2 regions of the Paenibacillus sp. 01T431 genome follow, and region 1 is predicted to be linked to the other one. Evidence: a T-box and tRNA genes for the amino acid it is inferred to sense, from the RefSeq annotation. Region 1 holds a T-box; the other holds one or more tRNA genes.

Region 1 (13,257 bases):
TCATTTATTCCGTGTAACGAGCGGACTTGATTCCATGGTCATCGGCGAGACTCAAATTTTGGGACAAGTAAAAACAGCTTTTCAGCTCGCGCAGCAGCAGAAGACGACAGGTACAGTTTTTAATATGCTGTTTAAACAGGCGGTTACGATGGCCAAGCGTGCCCATTCCGAAACGTCGATCGGCGAATCTGCAGTTTCTGTGAGCTACGCTGCCGTTGAGCTTGGGAAACGGATTTTCGGACAATTCAACAAAAAAACGGTTATGGTCATTGGTGCGGGTGAAACGGGCGAACTGACTGCCAAGCATCTGTATACGAATGGCGCAGATCGCGTCGTTGTTGTAAATCGCACCTATGAGCGGGCAACACAGCTGGCAGACAAGTTTAACGGAATCGCATGGTCGATGGAAGAAGCAGTGGATAAGCTTCATGAAGCAGACATTATTATCAGCTCCACTGGCTCGAAAGAATATGTGTTAACGCGCAAACAGGTTGCAGAAGCTATGCAGCGTAGAAAAGCGAAGCCGCTCTTTATGATTGATATTGCGGTACCGCGTGATTTGGAACCTTCGATTGCTGCCGTTGATAATGTATTCTTGTATGATATTGATGATTTAGAGGGCATCGTGGAAAGCAATCTCGCGCATAGGCGTCAAGAGGCTGCCAAAATTGAAACGATGATTACCGAAGAAATTGAAGTGTTCGAGCAGTGGTACAAAACGCTTGGCGTTGTTCCCCTTATTCGAACTTTGCAATCCAAAGCAGCAGGCATTCACGAGGAAACGATGAACAGCTTGACGAATAAATTGCCTGATCTCGGCGAGCATGAGCTTAAAGTAATCCGTAAGCTAACAAAAAGCATCGTTAACCAAATGATGCAGGATCCTATTTTACGAATTAAAGAAATGGCTGGCGAGAAGCGGGCAGACGAAGCGATGGATATGTTCGTTAAGCTGTTTGCACTCGAGGAAGATCTTGCTAAAGCGCGTCAAGCGGAGCTTGAAGCGGCAACAGATACTGTCGCTGCTGCAAAAAAGAAAAATGTTCAACCCCATGCAGCTGCGGCGGTATTAGCACCTATTACAAGGTAGAGGGCTGCTAGGTGGAGGAGCTATGGAGACGCAAAACTTTTTATATGATGCGATACTTTATATTTACGCCCTGAGCCTGCTGTTTTATTTCTCCGACTTCATGAATGCAAGTCGGAGAGCGAAACGGATGGGTACAGGGCTGCTTATTTTTGTTTGGGTATTACAGACTGGTTACCTTGTTACTCGCATCGTATCTCATTTGCAAATGACGGAAGTATCAACCTTTGAATACTGGTTAGGCTTTTCTTGGCTTTTAGTTACCATTTCGCTAGTGATCAGTCGATTTATTAAAATTGATTTCATTGTGTTTTTTGTAAATGTTGTTGGTTTTGCGGTGTTGGCGCTTAACCTGTATAGTGACCCTGGAAATGGCGAGTCGCTTAAAGTTTGGGAAACAACAAGAGAGCTATTATACATTCATATCAGTCTCGTTTTGCTTGCGTATGCTGCATTAACCATAGGCGCTTTGTTCGCCGGCATGTATTTGTTTTTGCATAATCAGCTGAAACGAAAGCGCTGGTCAAACTTTGTGCGCAGATTGCCAAGCCTCGATATGATTGAGCGTTATGGAGATCGAGCAGTCATTGTTGGCGTTCCATTGTTTGCAATGTCGCTTGCGATTGCGGTGACGTCTATACTTGTCGAAAGACGGTTTGCGTTGTTGATTGACTGGAAGGTACTGTCTTCCTTTGGAACCTTGGTCATGTACATTATTTATGTGTACCAGAGAGCGATGCTCAAACGTCCCGGATTGCAATTGGCCCGCTTTTATATTATTTCGTTTGGTTTGCTGCTTCTGAATTTGTTTACTAATTATTTCTCCTCCTTTCATTAACGAGAATTGACTGCTGGAGGCAAGGACGGCAATGAATGGTTTATATCCAATTTTCATGCAGCTTAAAGGCAAACGCTGCGTTATAATCGGCGGCGGAAGCGTGGCGCAGCGAAAGCTGCAAGGGCTGCTGGCTGCTGGAGCGGATGAAATATGGGTCATCAGCCCGTCATTAACTCCTCAACTCGTGAGTTTGGCTTCCGACGGGGAAATCAACTGGTTCCAGCGAGAGTACAATGATGGCGATCTTGCTGGTGCATCGTTAGTGTTTGCGGCAACAAACGATAAACGTTTAAATGCGGAGATTGCGGCCGCCGCCGATCGGCTTGGCATTTTAGTAAACGCGGTGGATGATGCGGACAAAGGCTCGTTTATTTCACCTTCGATTGTCAGGCGTGGAGATTTGCTGCTGGCGGTTACTGCTTCAGGTGCAAGCCCGGCATTGTCTCAGCAAATAAAGAAAGAGCTTGCAGCGCTTTATGGCCCGGAATACGAAGAAATAACTATAGTAATGCGACGCTTTCGGGAGAAAGTGTTAAACAGCTTGCTTGATGAACAGGAGAGACAATCCGTGCTGAAGCTTGCGGCCGAAGAGGCAGCGACGCTAAAGCGGATCAATATTGATATGGATGAATGGCTGCAAAGCTTGCTTCATCGGATAGACAGGGGGCTTACATAATGGCAACAACTAACCAAGGACAACGAATTATCGTGGTAGGAACAAGGCAAAGCGCACTTGCGCTTACACAAACGGGACAAGTGATCGATGAACTGACACGCATAAGTGAGAAGCATGGGTTTGATTATAAGTTTGAAGTGAAAAAAATAGTAACAAAAGGTGATCGCATACTTGATGTTACGCTGTCTAAAGTAGGTGGAAAAGGGCTGTTCGTTAAGGAAATCGAACAAGCACTTGCAGACGGTGTAATTGATTTGGCCGTTCACAGCATGAAGGACATGCCTTATGAGCTTCCAGAAGGGTTAATAAATGGAGCGATTCCAAGACGCGTCGATCCTAGAGATTGCCTTATCACTCGTGAAGGCGGCGGATTGTCTGAATTGCCTCTAGGTGCGAGAGTGGGAACGAGCAGCCTGCGCAGATCCTGCCAGCTTAAAAACGCGAGACCTGATCTTCAGCTTGAGTCCATAAGGGGCAATATAGATTCCCGTATTCGCAAATTAGAAACCGAAGGTTTCGATGCGGTTGTGCTTGCTGCAGCTGGTCTGAAACGCATGGGATGGGAAGATCGCATATCTGCGAACATTCCTGTTGATGTATGCTTGCCTGCTGTAGGACAAGGCGCACTTGGCATTGAATGCCGCGAGAATGATGAACAAGTTCGAGAGCTGCTTTCCCTTCTTAACGATGATGAAACCGAGGTTACGGTACGAGCTGAGCGAAGCTTCCTTGGTTCACTGAATGGTGGATGCCAGGTGCCGATAGGCGCATATTGCACATTAGGTGATGAGCTCCCAGGCCAAAGTGGGAAACATGAGCTTATCCTGACGGGCATGGTCGGATCGCCGGACGGAGCAACGCTGCTGAAAGAAGTGATGAAGGGAATTGATCCTGAACAGCTTGGTCGTGATGTTGCAGATGCACTCATTGCACGCGGCGCAGACCGTATTTTAGCTGAAATTGGGGGATGACGGGCTTGGACAAGGGGAAGGTATATTTAGTTGGCGCCGGACCGGGAGATCCGAAGCTGATTACGGTGCGCGGACTGCAATGCTTGGAGGAATGTGAGGTTGTCGTTTACGATCGCTTGGCAAGCCCGAGATTGCTCCGGTACGTGAAGCCGGGAGCGGAGAGAATTTACGTCGGCAAGCTGCCAGACCGTCATACAATGAAGCAGGAGGAAATCAACCAGCTTCTTGTCGATTTGGCGCTGCAAGGCAAGATCGTTACACGTCTGAAAGGCGGAGATCCTACGATTTTTGGACGAGTTGGAGAAGAAGCCGAGCTTCTTTATGATAACGGAATCGAGTTCGAAATCGTGCCAGGCATTACCTCGGCAATCGCAGTTCCCGCTTACGCAGGCATTCCAGTCACACATCGTGATATGGCATCATCCTTGTCCATTATTACGGGTCATGAGAGTCCGGATAAGCTTGACCGCTCCATTCATTGGGATAAAGTAACGAATGCTACGGGAACCCTTATTTTTCTTATGGGTGTCGCCAAAATAGGATATATTTCTGATCAGCTCATGAAGCATGGCAAGCCGCCGCAAACGCCAGTTGCACTTATTCGCTGGGGAACGAGAGTTGAACAGCGTACCATTGTTGGTACGCTGGAAACCATTGAGGGGATTGTCAAAGCAGCGAATTTTAAGCCGCCTGCTGTCATTGTGGTAGGCGACGTTGTACTGCAGAGAGAGAAGCTGAAATGGTATGAGAACAAGCCGCTATTTGGCTTGCGTATACTCGTTACACGAGCTAGAGCACAGGCAAGCGAGCTAGCTGAACAGATTGAAACGCTTGGCGGGGAGCCTTGCGAGTTTCCAGTCATTGAAACGATTGAACCAACGGACCCCGTTGTTGTAGCTAACTTGAAGGAACAGTTGGAGCAGGCAGAACAATATGAGTGGCTAATGTATACGAGCGTAAACGGCGTGGAGTACTTTTTTGAATGGCTGCGTAAATTTAATATCGATATTAGGAGATTTTTTGGTGCGAGAATTGCAGCAGTTGGTCCTAAGACAGCTGAGGCGCTTGCAAAGCGCGGCTTAGTGGTTGATGAGCTGCCTGTAAAGTTCCATGCGGAAGGTTTGCTGGACAAGCTGGCGCCGCAGCTGAAGGCCGGAGAACGAGTGCTGCTGCCTCGAGGAGATCTTGCACGCGAGGTATTGCCTCGCGAGCTGAAGGCAATGGGACTTGTGCCAACGGAAATCGATGTTTATGAAACGGTCATTGTCGATGAGCAGGACGAGCTTGCCCTCGAATGGATTCGCGAGAAAGAAATTCACATGATTACATTCACTAGTTCATCGACGGTGACCAATTTGCTTGAGGTATTGAGACGCAAGGGCATTTCAGATCCAGTACAACTATTAGCGGACATTCCCATTGCGAGTATTGGCCCGCTAACAACGAAGACTGCACTAGAAGCAGGCTTGAAGGTTGCTATTGAGCCAGAAGATTCAACGCTGGATAGTATGCTTAAAGCAATCGTTGATTATCAGCAAAAACAACTTGCTAAGCTAGTCGAGGAGGAATACTAAGTGATGAGTTTCCCAACAGTAAGAAATCGCAGATTACGCAAAACGTCTGCTCTTCGGAGCATGGTAAGAGAAACCGTTCTGAGTGTAAATGATTTTATATATCCGATCTTCGTTACGCATGGTGTAAATATAAAAGAAGAAATTCCATCAATGCCGGGTGTATACCATCTGTCGATGGATCTTTTGGAGCAGGAGATTCGTGAAGTGGTTGCTTGCGGCATTCAATCGGTGCTGCTGTTCGGCCTTCCAGAATATAAAGATGCTTTGGGATCTTCGGCTTATGATGCGAACGGTATCGTTCAACAAGCGATAAAAGCAGTGAAGAAGTGGGCGCCGGAGCTTGTTGTTGTCGCTGACACTTGTTTATGCCAATTTACCGACCACGGTCATTGCGGCATCGTACATTTGCATGAGGAAACAGGCATAGCGGAAGTGGATAATGACTCCTCGCTTGATCTGCTCGTACAAACGGCGGTATCGCAAGCGGAAGCAGGAGCAGACATTATCGCACCTTCCAATATGATGGACGGCTTTGTGCTTGCTATTCGTGAAGGACTAGATGACGCTGGCTTTAGTGACGTTCCGATTATGTCTTACTCTGTTAAATTTTCTTCGGCTTATTACGGCCCTTTCCGTGATGCTGCACATTCGGCTCCACAATTCGGCGACCGCAAAACATACCAGATGGACCCAGCTAACGTACGCGAGGCGCTTCGTGAAGCAGAGTCAGATATTGCTGAGGGTGCCGATATGCTAATGGTCAAGCCTGCTTTAGCTTACTTGGATATTTTGAGGCTGCTTAAGGATAAATATAATTTACCGGTTGTCGCTTATAACGTCAGCGCCGAATACTCGATGGTGAAAGCCGCTGCAGCTAATGGCTGGATCGATGAGCAATCGATCGTTCTAGAAACCTTGCTAGGCATGAAGCGTGCTGGTGCTGATCTCATTATTACGTACCATGCAAAGGATGCGGCACGTTGGTTGAAGGGAGAGGGGTAAGCAGATGAGTGAACAGTCGAACCTTAGAAATGATGCGCGCTCAGTAGAAGCTTTCGAAAGAGCGAAAAAAGTAATGCCAGGCGGTGTAAACAGCCCGGTTAGAGCATTCAAATCAGTGGGCTTGAACCCTGTCTATATGGAGCGGGGAGAAGGCAGCCGCATTTATGATATCGATGGCAACAGCTATATCGATTATGTAGCATCATGGGGCCCTCTCATTATGGGTCATGCCCATCCTGAAGTGATCGAAGCGATTAAACGTACGGCAGAGAAGGGGACAAGCTTCGGCGCCCCAACAGAGCTTGAAACATTGATGGCTGAGCTTGTTTGCGAGCGAGTACCTTCAGTTGATATCGTTCGCATGGTTAACTCCGGTACGGAAGCGACGATGAGCGCCATTCGGCTTGCTCGCGGTTATACGAAACGAAGCAGGATTTTGAAATTCGAAGGCTCATATCATGGTCATGCGGATAGCTTGCTCATTAAAGCAGGCTCAGGCGTTGCGACGCTTGGCTTGCCTGACAGCCCGGGTGTACCGGAGCATGTAGCTTCGCATACGATTACGGTACCATACAACGATATTGAATCGGTAAAGCTTGCTTTCGAAAAATTCGGTGAGGAAATTGCTTGTGTCATCGTTGAACCGGTAGCTGGCAACATGGGCGTTGTTCCGCCATTGCCTGGTTTCTTGCAAGGGTTGCGCGACATTACAACGCAGTACGGTACGGTTCTTATTTTTGACGAGGTAATGACGGGCTTCCGTGTTGGTTATAACTGCGCGCAAGGACTTTATGGTATTACGCCAGACCTTACTTGCTTCGGCAAAGTTATTGGCGGCGGATTGCCAGTCGGCGCATACGGCGGCAAACGGGAGCTTATGGAGATGATTGCACCGAGCGGACCTATCTATCAAGCGGGAACCTTATCAGGCAATCCGCTTGCGATGGCGGCAGGTTATGCAACATTGAATCTGCTAACCCCTGAAGTGTATGAGCATATGGAGCGTCAAGCGGTTAGGCTGCAGCTTGGTTTTGAAGCGAATGCGCGCAAACATGGCATTGCAAATACGATTAACCGTGTTGGATCGATGGTTTGTCCGTTCTTCACGGATACGTTTGTCATCAATTTCGAAACGGCAAAAACATCCGATCTAGAGCGCTTTAAGGCTTATTTTGCGGCGATGCTTGATTTGGGTGTAAGCATTGCTCCTTCACAATTTGAAGGCATGTTTGTTTCCGGGGTTCATACGAATGAGGACATAGATGCGACAATCGAAGCGCATGATATTGCGTTTAGCCGCTTGTAATATTGCTGTATTTTGAAATGAAGGCAAGAGGCTCGTAAGGAAGCGAAGTTGTTTTTTGCATCGTTTACGATTGGGAGGAACGTTATATGATTGATGGTCAGATGAAGAGGAATGGACAATGGCTGGAGCTAGACTGGCTTGCTCTTGGCGCTGCGTCCTCTGATACCATTAATCCTGAATCGGAAAAGGATCCGGCAGCATCGCCGGAGCTTGCGCAGCCGCGGGCTGGCAGTCATCCGCACGTTGTGCGTCAGTGGCTGCTGGCCCGTTCCTTTTTTCCGCAGAAGTGGATTAATCGGTTGTTTTCAATTGGAGGCATTCAGTGGAACGGGGAGCATCTGCAGCTCCTTGCTTTCCCGCCAGTAGATCCGCGCAGTGATGCTTCATATCGTCACCTGCGCAGGGATACTAAACTAAATATGCCAGATGTGTTATATGAAGACGATTTCTGCATCGTATTTGACAAGCCAGCTGGCATGGCAGTGCATGGATCATCTCCCGGTCAAAGCGGAACGCTGGATGAGGCGGCGGCATGGCATCTTTTGAGCCAAGGCGATCCGCTGAATATACGTCATATCCACAGGCTGGATGATGATACGTCTGGTCCCGTTTTATATGCAAAAAATGATTTGGCCCAGTGGAAGCTTGATGAGGCGATGAGAGCGAAAGCGATAGACAGACAATATATGGCTGTCGTTCAAGGCAGGATGTCGAAGCTTTCGGGTACGATCAATATGCCAATAGGGAAGGATCGACATCACCCGGCAAGGCGCAGAGTTTCAGAAAACGGCGATCTAGCAATTAGCCATTACGAGGTTGTGGCAGCAAATTCTCGATCGTCACTAATACGTGTAAAGCTTGAGACGGGACGAACGCATCAAATTCGGGTTCACTTAAGTCATATTGGACATCCGCTGCTTGGAGACGGTCTGTATGGAGGCAGCACAGCACAGTTGAAGCATCAAGCGCTGCATGGGGAAAAGCTTGTTTTTCCGCATCCTCTGACCGACTCGCTAATAGAAGCAGCCTCGCCTTGGCCGCAATGGCTGATGCAGCTTTCAGAAGAGATGGAGTTCCGTTCAAAATGATAGTCATGCTCCTGCCCAACCTACCATATAGATAAGTAGTGAATGTAACGTTAGACCAAGCATTCAGTATGAGAGGGGAGGATTTAGGCGTGTCGGATCAAACGAACGGATTACGTTTTGATGTGTATGAACGCGTCCACTTGCCCGATGATGTTGCGGCAATTGACGAGTTGGAGGAAATTGAGCTTGTTCCTCGTATTCAAGTTATCGATCAAGGGGACCATGCCGTGCTTAGAGGGCAGCTTCTGCTTAGCGGGGTATATAGGAGTCAAACTGATTCCGAAAACTCCCTGACGCTGGAGCACTGGATACCGGTCGAAATAACGCTGCCAATGAACCGAATATCACGGCTGGATGATATTTCGATTGAAATTGACAATTTTGACGTCGATCTTTTGTCTGCTCGCACATTAAACATTACGGGTGTTCTTTCTTTGCGCGGTATTTCTGCTCAGCCTATTCAGGAGCCGGAGGACATTTGGCGCGAAGAACCTTTTACTGTCATTCATCAACGGGAAGTTTATGATGAACGAGCCGTGGAAGCTTTTAATGGTCAAAATGCCGCTATTGAACAATCGTACATAGCGGAAGAACTTGAGCTTGCTGCGCAAGAGGAGATTTCAAACGAGCAAATAGCCGATGCATCGGATGAGCCTGAGGAAGCAACCGTAACCATCTCTTCCTCATCGTCAGGCGGAGGTTGGTCATCTTCGCAGTTATTCGCCTCTCCTGCTCCGCAGGAAGAGGATGTGGAGAGCCAAGAAGATGAGAGAGAAATTTCACTATCTTCTCAGCAAACAAGCAACGAGGGCTGGTTAGCAACATCCTCGCCGTTTGCAAATGATTCCGCAGTGATTCCACCAGTTGAAGCAGCAAGCGAGCAAGTACTGGCGGAGGAACGTGAAGAGCCGGTACAAATCGATGCTCCAATAGCTCAAATAGCTCCAGTAGCAGAGGCTTTCCCGCAGCAGCAGAGTCCTGTTCCAGAGCAGGAAAAGCAGGAGCCGCGTATCGCAATTACAAACAAGCAGCCGCAAGAGGGTTCTGGTTTGGCAGGAGATGTCGGCATTCTCACGCTGCTTCAGACGAGTCGGCGTGAACAAGCAGCACGTCAGGCGGCAGAACAGGTAGTCGCTCAGCAACGGGCAGATGAGGAAGCTAGAGTACAGGCTTCCGGCGATGAGATTGAGTGGAAAAACTTATTTCTGGGCAAACGCTCGGAAGATAAGGAATTTAAGAAAATTCGGATGTGTATTGTGCAGCGGGACGAGACGCTTGATGTCATCGCTACACGCTATAGCATGAATCCGAGGGAAATTGTAATGTATAACCGATTGGACGACTCAAGTGTGTCGGAAGGACAGCTGTTATACATTCCATAGAGGCTTCTGTAACGAAAATGCCCTTATTGCTCATTAATTTGAGCGATAGGGGCATTTCTTGCTTCTGCCGAGGTTGACTCAGGTCAGCAACAAAGGTATGATAAAAGTATATATGTGTTATAACGACATTGATGGGGAATAGTAGGCAGCAAAGCCTTCAGAGAGTGGAACCGTTACGCTGAGAGGTTCTGCAGGAAGTGACTGCTACGAGTCGCCCCGGAGTTGCCTGAGCCAAGTAGGAGCAACCTGTGCTCTACCGAAGTCAGGCCGGCCGCAGCCGTTATCTGTTTGAGTGCCATGCGGATACATTTCGCGTGGAACAAAGGTGGTACCACGGAAGCTTAACCTTTCGTCCTTTATGATAAGGGCGGCAGGTTTTTTTTGTTTTTGTAGATCGATTTATGGAGGATGGACGAATGTCAGAAAATCAAACGACAACTGCAATGCCGACAACTTATGATCCTAAGGCAGCTGAGCAGAAATGGTACGATTACTGGATGCAGGGAAAATTTTTCGAGGCAGGCAAACGACCGGATGCACAGACGTATACGATTGTTATTCCGCCTCCTAACGTTACCGGAATGCTGCATATCGGGCATGCGTTAGATTTTACCCTACAAGATATTTTAATTAGAACGAAGCGTATGCAAGGTTTCGACACGCTATGGGTGCCAGGAACTGACCATGCGGGCATCGCGACGCAAACAAGAGTTGAGCAGAAGCTGCGTGAGCAAGGAATTTCGCGCTACGACCTAGGTCGTGAAGCATTCCTAGAGAAAGTATGGGAGTGGAAGGATGAGTACGCAAGTACGATTCGCGATCAATGGTCGAAGATGGGACTTTCCCTCGATTATTCGAGAGAGCGGTTCACTTTGGATGAAGGCCTCTCCAAGGCTGTACGCGAGGTTTTTGTTAAGCTGTATGATAAGGGCTTGATCTATCGCGGCAAAAAAATCATCAACTGGGACCCTGCTGCTCGCACAGCTCTTTCAGATATTGAGGTAGAGCACAAGGAAATCAATGGTCATTTGTATCACTTGAAATACCCGCTTAAGGACGGTTCAGGCTTTATAACGGTTGCAACGACACGTCCAGAGACGATGCTCGGCGATACAGCTGTAGCGGTTCATCCAGAGGATGATCGTTACAAGCACTTGATTGGGCAAATGATCGTGCTTCCAGTCGTTGGGCGCGAAATTCCGATTATTGCAGATGAGTACGTCGATAAGGAATTTGGTTCAGGTGCCGTAAAAATTACGCCTGCACATGATCCAAATGACTTTGAAGTTGGCGAGCGCCACAGTCTGCCGCAGATCATTGTGATGGATGAGACAGGTACTATGAACGCTGAAGCTGGTCCTTATCAAGGTCTCGACCGTGCGGATTGCCGCAAGCAGCTCGTTAAGGATTTGCAGGAGCAAGGTGTATGCGTGGAAATCGAAGATCATGTGCATCAAGTTGGTCACAGTGAGCGAAGCGGCGCCGTTGTTGAGCCCTATTTGTCTACACAATGGTTCGTTGCAATGAAACCTCTAGCTGAGGCTGCAATCGCAGCTCAAAAGGCTGGCAAAGGTGTCAACTTCGTACCTGAGAGATTCGAGAAAATATATTTGCACTGGATCGAGAACGTACGCGATTGGTGTATTTCGAGGCAGCTATGGTGGGGTCACCGCATACCGGCTTGGTATGATGAGACGACAGGTGAAACACATGTCTCCCGTGAGAATATGGAGGGCGATCACCTTACCCAAGATAATGACGTGCTTGATACGTGGTTCAGCTCTGCATTATGGCCGTTCTCTACGCTAGGCTGGCCGGATGAAACGAATGACCTGAAACGTTATTACCCAACGGATGTACTCGTAACGGGTTATGACATCATTTATTTCTGGGTATCCCGAATGATCTTCACAGCTCTTGAGTTTACAGAACAATCTCCGTTCAAGGATGTGCTGATGCACGGACTTGTTCGTGACTCCGAAGGACAAAAGATGTCCAAGTCGAAGGGCAATGGTGTCGATCCGCTTGAGGTTATCGAGAAATATGGTGCAGATGCTATGCGTTATATGATCTCGACAAGCAGCACGCCAGGACAGGATTTGCGTTTCCGCTGGGAGAAGGTTGAGCAATCGCGCAACTTTGCGAACAAGATTTGGAATGCATCACGCTTCGCGCTGATGAATCTTGAAGGGGTTGAAGCAGTTGATATTGATATCACTGTTAACCTCGGTACAGCGGATCGCTGGATTTTGCATCGTCTGAATGAAACGGTTCGTGATGTAACTCGATTAATTGACAGCTATGAGTTCGGTGAAACTGGACGTCTATTGTATAATTTCATTTGGGACGATCTTTGCGACTGGTACATTGAATTCGCTAAGCTTAGCCTTTACAGCACGGATGAAGCAGCTAAAAAAGCTACGCAATCGGTACTTGCTTATGTGCTAGACCGCACGCAGCGTCTTATTCACCCGTTCATGCCATATATCAGCGAAGAGATTTGGCAGCATCTGCCTCATGTTGGCGATACGATCACTTTGGCAGAATGGCCGGTTTATGATACTGCGCTTGAAGCGCCGGACGCTGTGAAAGAGATGGAGCTCCTGATGGAGATGATTCGTTCAGTGCGCAATATCCGTGCAGAAGTAAATGTACCGATGAGCAAAAAGATTGAAATGCTTATTAAGCCGGCTAGCGAGGCTGAAGCTGCTATTATGTCCCGCAACGAAGAATTTATTAAACGTTTCTGCGGTACGTCAAGTTTGGAGACTGGCCTGCACATTAGTGCGCCGGACAAAGCAATGACTGCGATTTTAACTGGTGCTGAGATTTATTTGCCGCTTGCCGGCTTAATCGATATTGCTCAAGAGATTGCTCGTTTAGAGAAGGAACATCAGCATTTGAATACCGAGGTAGAGCGGATTGAGAAGAAGCTCAGCAATGAAGGCTTTGTGGCAAAAGCGCCAGCTAAGGTTATCGATGAAGAACGCGCCAAAATGAACGATTATGCAGACAAACGCGACAAGGTACTAGCTAGAATTGCGGAATTGCGCGGATAACGCTGCAAAACGGAAGAAGGACGATTAGTATGGCAGAACAACAAATAGAGCAGCGGCCTGCAGGGCCGCTGCAATCCTACCGGGAAGCGGTAGATTGGATTACTGGGCTAATTCCATTCGGTATTCGTCCAGGTCTTGATCGGATCGAGGAATTGATGGAACGGCTGGATAATCCGCATCGCAGATTAAAGTTTATCCACATTGCCGGGACAAATGGGAAAGGGTCTACTTGTGCATATTTGACGAGCGTTTTGCTGCGCGGCGGATATGATGT
Region 2 (3,922 bases), on a different contig from region 1:
ATCAATTACAACGCCTGCACCTGGACCAAACGTACGAGGGAAATAAATGCCGACAATAGAGGATACTTTTTCTGTATGTTGGCTAAAGCCAAAAGCTGCTGCATTGACATCATTCTCAACAATGACCGGTATCTTATACTTATTCTGAAAATATTCTGTAAAGGAAGTCCCTTTTAAAGATGTAAAGTCGTTTTCCAAAATAATACCATTACGCTCCACACCCGGCAGAGAAAAAGCAACAAGACTTATAGTCGAATAGTTTCTCAGGGCCTCATCGATCATCTGATCAAAACTAGAAAGATGAATGGTATCAAACGGCTCCTCTGCGTCCCATACGCGTTCCCCGTAAAGATTCCCGATACAAGCACTGATAATATTTTTCCCGTTGCGTACCCGCGCCGATAGCCCCAGCACATGCGCAAATTCTGCATTAAAGCTATACGCTTGAGACGGCCTTCCTCCCGTCGCTGAATACATTTTACCGAGTTTGACTTCTCCGCTTTCTACAAATCCATTCAGTATGTTCCCAACGGTAACAAAGCTTAAGCCTGTCGTTTGAGCCAATTGTTTAATGGTGGAAGTTTTGGATGAACAAAGGCTCCAAAGAACTGTTTGTGAATTGCTCTCTTTCATATCCAGCATATTTATTCCCATAAAAACCCCCGGCTTATTAACTCTGATTTTCATTTTATAATGTTGCAATCCGCCATAAATTCCTGACTTTGAATCATGCTATCTGTTTCTGTATTTTTCTGAATCACTATGCAGAAATCTCCTGCGGGAACCGAGTCAGGTAGAATATCTTTTAGTATAACATTTCCTGCACCTGTTGTTTTTCTAAACATTAGCTGATGTAATACCCGATTTCGTTAGATAATCCAAGCTCTCTTTTACACAATCAAAGGCATCCTTCTGCCAGTTTTCTTGCTCGACCAGTCCCCATTTCACACCGGTTCGATGACAAGCCTCAAATATGGGCAACCAATCAATCCGACCTTGGCCAAGTGGAACCAAATATTCTTTCCCTTCGGTTGAGAGTGCAGAATCTTTAAAATGGCATATGTCTACTCGCCCTTGATACCGTTCCATTAAAGCCACAGGGTCCTCACCTGCCCGAACAGCGTGATACACACATAAGGTTTAGCCCACTTCAGGCAGCTGTTCCATAACGATATCTATGGCACGAATGCCATTTATGTACTCATAGTTGAACCAGAGCGGATGGAAGTTGAGTGCGATACTATGTTCACCCAGCATCCTAGCCATTTGGTCCATCGCGTCGCAAAATTCCACGATGCCTTCCGGTGTCATTAACTCGTGCGGGATGGTACTGACACATAAAGACTTACTTTCCCACAGCCTATTCATCGTGATATAGTAATCCAGATTATTTTGCACCACTGTAAAATCTTCTTGCGTTGCGATACAATTCAGCCCAGTTTCTCGCAAAGCTTTTGCTGTGAATGCCAGAGATACGGCAGGATCGATCCATTGCAGCTGTACATCGCAATACCCCATATTTTGCAGTTTACGGAATGTATGTTGTACTTCATTTTCTGACGTAAGATAAGGTCTAAGACTGGAAGCTTGAAAGCCAAGTGATGTCATAATTCTCCCTCCAAGTTTATTAATTGGTTATTAAAATGAATTTAATAAATATGATTTAACTATACCCCTGTCTTCATAAGGAGTCAATGTCTAATGTATTAACTCCTCACTAGCCCATAACTTGTTGAAAAAAGCAGCAATAGATGCAAAAAGAAAAGGAGTTAAGCACAGACAAGCTGCTTAACTCCTTTTCTCATTTAGACATTCATCTTCAATGAATATCCGATGTATCCCGAGGATCCTAAATTTCAACTTATGGGACTACCTCTTTTTAGTTCTTCACTAATTAAAGACTATCAATAAAATCAACATAACCCTGCGCGCTAATATCTAATTTCCTTAAGTAATCTGGATTTCCTTCCGTCTCGTATTCTGCGCCATAGAAGGCATAGAAGGAACGATAATCGGCGCCGCAATACAAAAATGTCGTGTCAAAGGGAGATAGGAGTTGGTCAAGTCCGTAACGTAGTTTCCCTTCTTCGGTAAAGTCTTTTTCCCTTCCACCGGCGGTTACAGCTAGAGCGGTTTTTCGATTTCTTAATTTATCGCCCTTTGACCCGTATGCCCACCCGTAAGTTAGCACCTCGTCAAGCCATTGTTTAAGCAGCGGTGGAGAACTGAACCAGTAAACAGGGAACTGCAAAACTAAATTGCTATGCGCTTCAATCAACTGTTGTTCCTTTTCCACGTCGATTTTTCCATCGGGATAGGCTCTGTGCAAATCGTGAACCGTATATTTGTCGGGATATTTACGAAGCTCTTCCGCCCAGCGTTTATTGACGATGGATGCTTCCATGTTTGGATGTGTAATGATAACAAGTGTTTTCAATGTATTGCCCTCCTTGAGCGGTATTTGTTTCTGAACTTGAGTATAGATCGCATCGCCGTATTGCGGAAGTATGCACTTTTAGTTCACCTACTTACCATAAGGTAAGTACTGTACCGAACAGTTAGTCCCAAAATGTTAATCAAATCTTTTAAAAAATCTATACTGATTTGAATGGGAAATGGAATGCTTAATGTAGTCAAGGAGAGAATGTTGAGGAGAATCTGAGGGTTAAGATCTCGCAGTTTTGAGTATAAAAACAAAAAAAGCCTTGATTATCAAGGCTTCCGAAGTTTAAGTTATGGTGATCTGAACAGGGTTCGAACCTGTGACCCCTACCCTGTCAAGATAGTGCTCTCCCAGCTGAGCTACCAGATCATGTTAGCGACAATTAATAATATATCAGGTGCAAGGCGCCAAGTCAACATATTTCTTTACAGATTTTTCTGACTCTCCACTCTCATCACGATGTCTCCACAAAAGTGGAATCGGTCATAATGATTGTATAATAATTGCAACAATTTGTCTTTTAACGACGTCAAGTAAGTGCTGCAGCAAAAAAAAGAAGAGGTGACCGTATGAAAAGACGATTGATACTGACAATGACACTGGTTGCAATGATGCTCTTCACTCTTGGACAATCCGTATGGGCTTTCAAGGACGTTAAAAATGACGTAAACGAGCATAAAATTAACGAGCTTAAGAAGATGGGCATAATAAGCGGAGATAAACATGACAAGTTTAATCCTAAAGGCAAGCTCACTTATGCCGAAGGCGTTTCTTTGATCGTTAAAGGGCTAGATATTAATATCAACCATATCCGCTTCATTAAAGAACCTAAAGCAAGCGACTATTTTACAAACATAAAAGATAACGCTTGGTATTCGCAAGCTTTTATCATCGCGAGTATTAATGGTCTAGAAATTCCAAAAACGGTCAAAGCTAACGACATCATGACCCGCGAGCAATTTGCTCATCATTTGTTTAAAGCTATGATGACGAAAGGCGATTACGCCTTTATTGAAATTTTCATGCAGTTGGAAGATGCGGCTGATGTGAACAAAACCTACATGGACAGCATTCAAAAGCTTCTCATAAGCAAAATCGTCACATTGGATAGTGCGAACAAGTTTTATCCTAAAAAAGCTATTTTGCGCGGTGAAGCAGCAGGCTGGCTATATGACGCCATTACATTTGTAAAGGAGACGGCTCCGATTCCAACTAAGCCTGAGCAACCGAGCCTCGACCTGAAGCTTTCGATTGAGGCGGTAAACCCGCAAATCAATAAAGTAACCGTAAGCACTCAAGTAGGACATCCCGGTTATGGTTTCCGTATTACCTCTATTGCTTTCGAAGGAGATCAAGCTTTCATCAATGTAGAATTGGTCATGCCTGATCCTGATAAAATGTATCCTCAAGTTATTACAGATGTATCCGCCTCCACTTATATTGATGCTAAGCTAAAGCCAGTACTCACCCAATCCTCGC

What was found. A T-box is a leader RNA that pairs with one kind of tRNA and senses whether it is charged. The one in region 1 lies ahead of AC1DM9_RS23240 (valine--tRNA ligase), so its partner is inferred to be a tRNA-Val.
Region 2: it has a tRNA-Val gene. The T-box ahead of AC1DM9_RS23240 (valine--tRNA ligase) is inferred to sense a tRNA for this amino acid. The anticodon was not compared.

What each region holds. Positions count from the first base shown of each region.
Region 1 covers NZ_JBFTPT010000013.1:156,867-170,123, forward strand. The annotation lists gene hemA (glutamyl-tRNA reductase) at 1-1,090, shown strand, start outside; gene AC1DM9_RS23200 (cytochrome C assembly family protein) at 1,113-1,925, shown strand; gene AC1DM9_RS23205 (precorrin-2 dehydrogenase/sirohydrochlorin ferrochelatase family protein) at 1,957-2,601, shown strand; gene hemC (hydroxymethylbilane synthase) at 2,601-3,572, shown strand; gene cobA (uroporphyrinogen-III C-methyltransferase) at 3,578-5,146, shown strand; gene hemB (porphobilinogen synthase) at 5,150-6,148, shown strand; gene hemL (glutamate-1-semialdehyde 2,1-aminomutase) at 6,153-7,454, shown strand; gene AC1DM9_RS23230 (RluA family pseudouridine synthase) at 7,541-8,542, shown strand; gene AC1DM9_RS23235 (LysM peptidoglycan-binding domain-containing protein) at 8,632-9,924, shown strand; T-box leader at 10,044-10,284, shown strand; gene AC1DM9_RS23240 (valine--tRNA ligase) at 10,341-12,983, shown strand; gene AC1DM9_RS23245 (bifunctional folylpolyglutamate synthase/dihydrofolate synthase) at 13,013-13,257, shown strand, end outside.
Region 2 covers NZ_JBFTPT010000027.1:237-4,158, reverse strand. The annotation lists gene AC1DM9_RS31255 (ROK family protein) at 1-687, opposite strand, end outside; gene AC1DM9_RS31250 (sugar phosphate isomerase/epimerase family protein) at 838-1,098, opposite strand; gene AC1DM9_RS31245 (hypothetical protein) at 1,141-1,608, opposite strand; gene AC1DM9_RS31240 (NAD(P)H-dependent oxidoreductase) at 1,895-2,437, opposite strand; tRNA gene AC1DM9_RS31235 (tRNA-Val) at 2,737-2,812, opposite strand; gene AC1DM9_RS31230 (S-layer homology domain-containing protein) at 3,013-3,922, shown strand, end outside.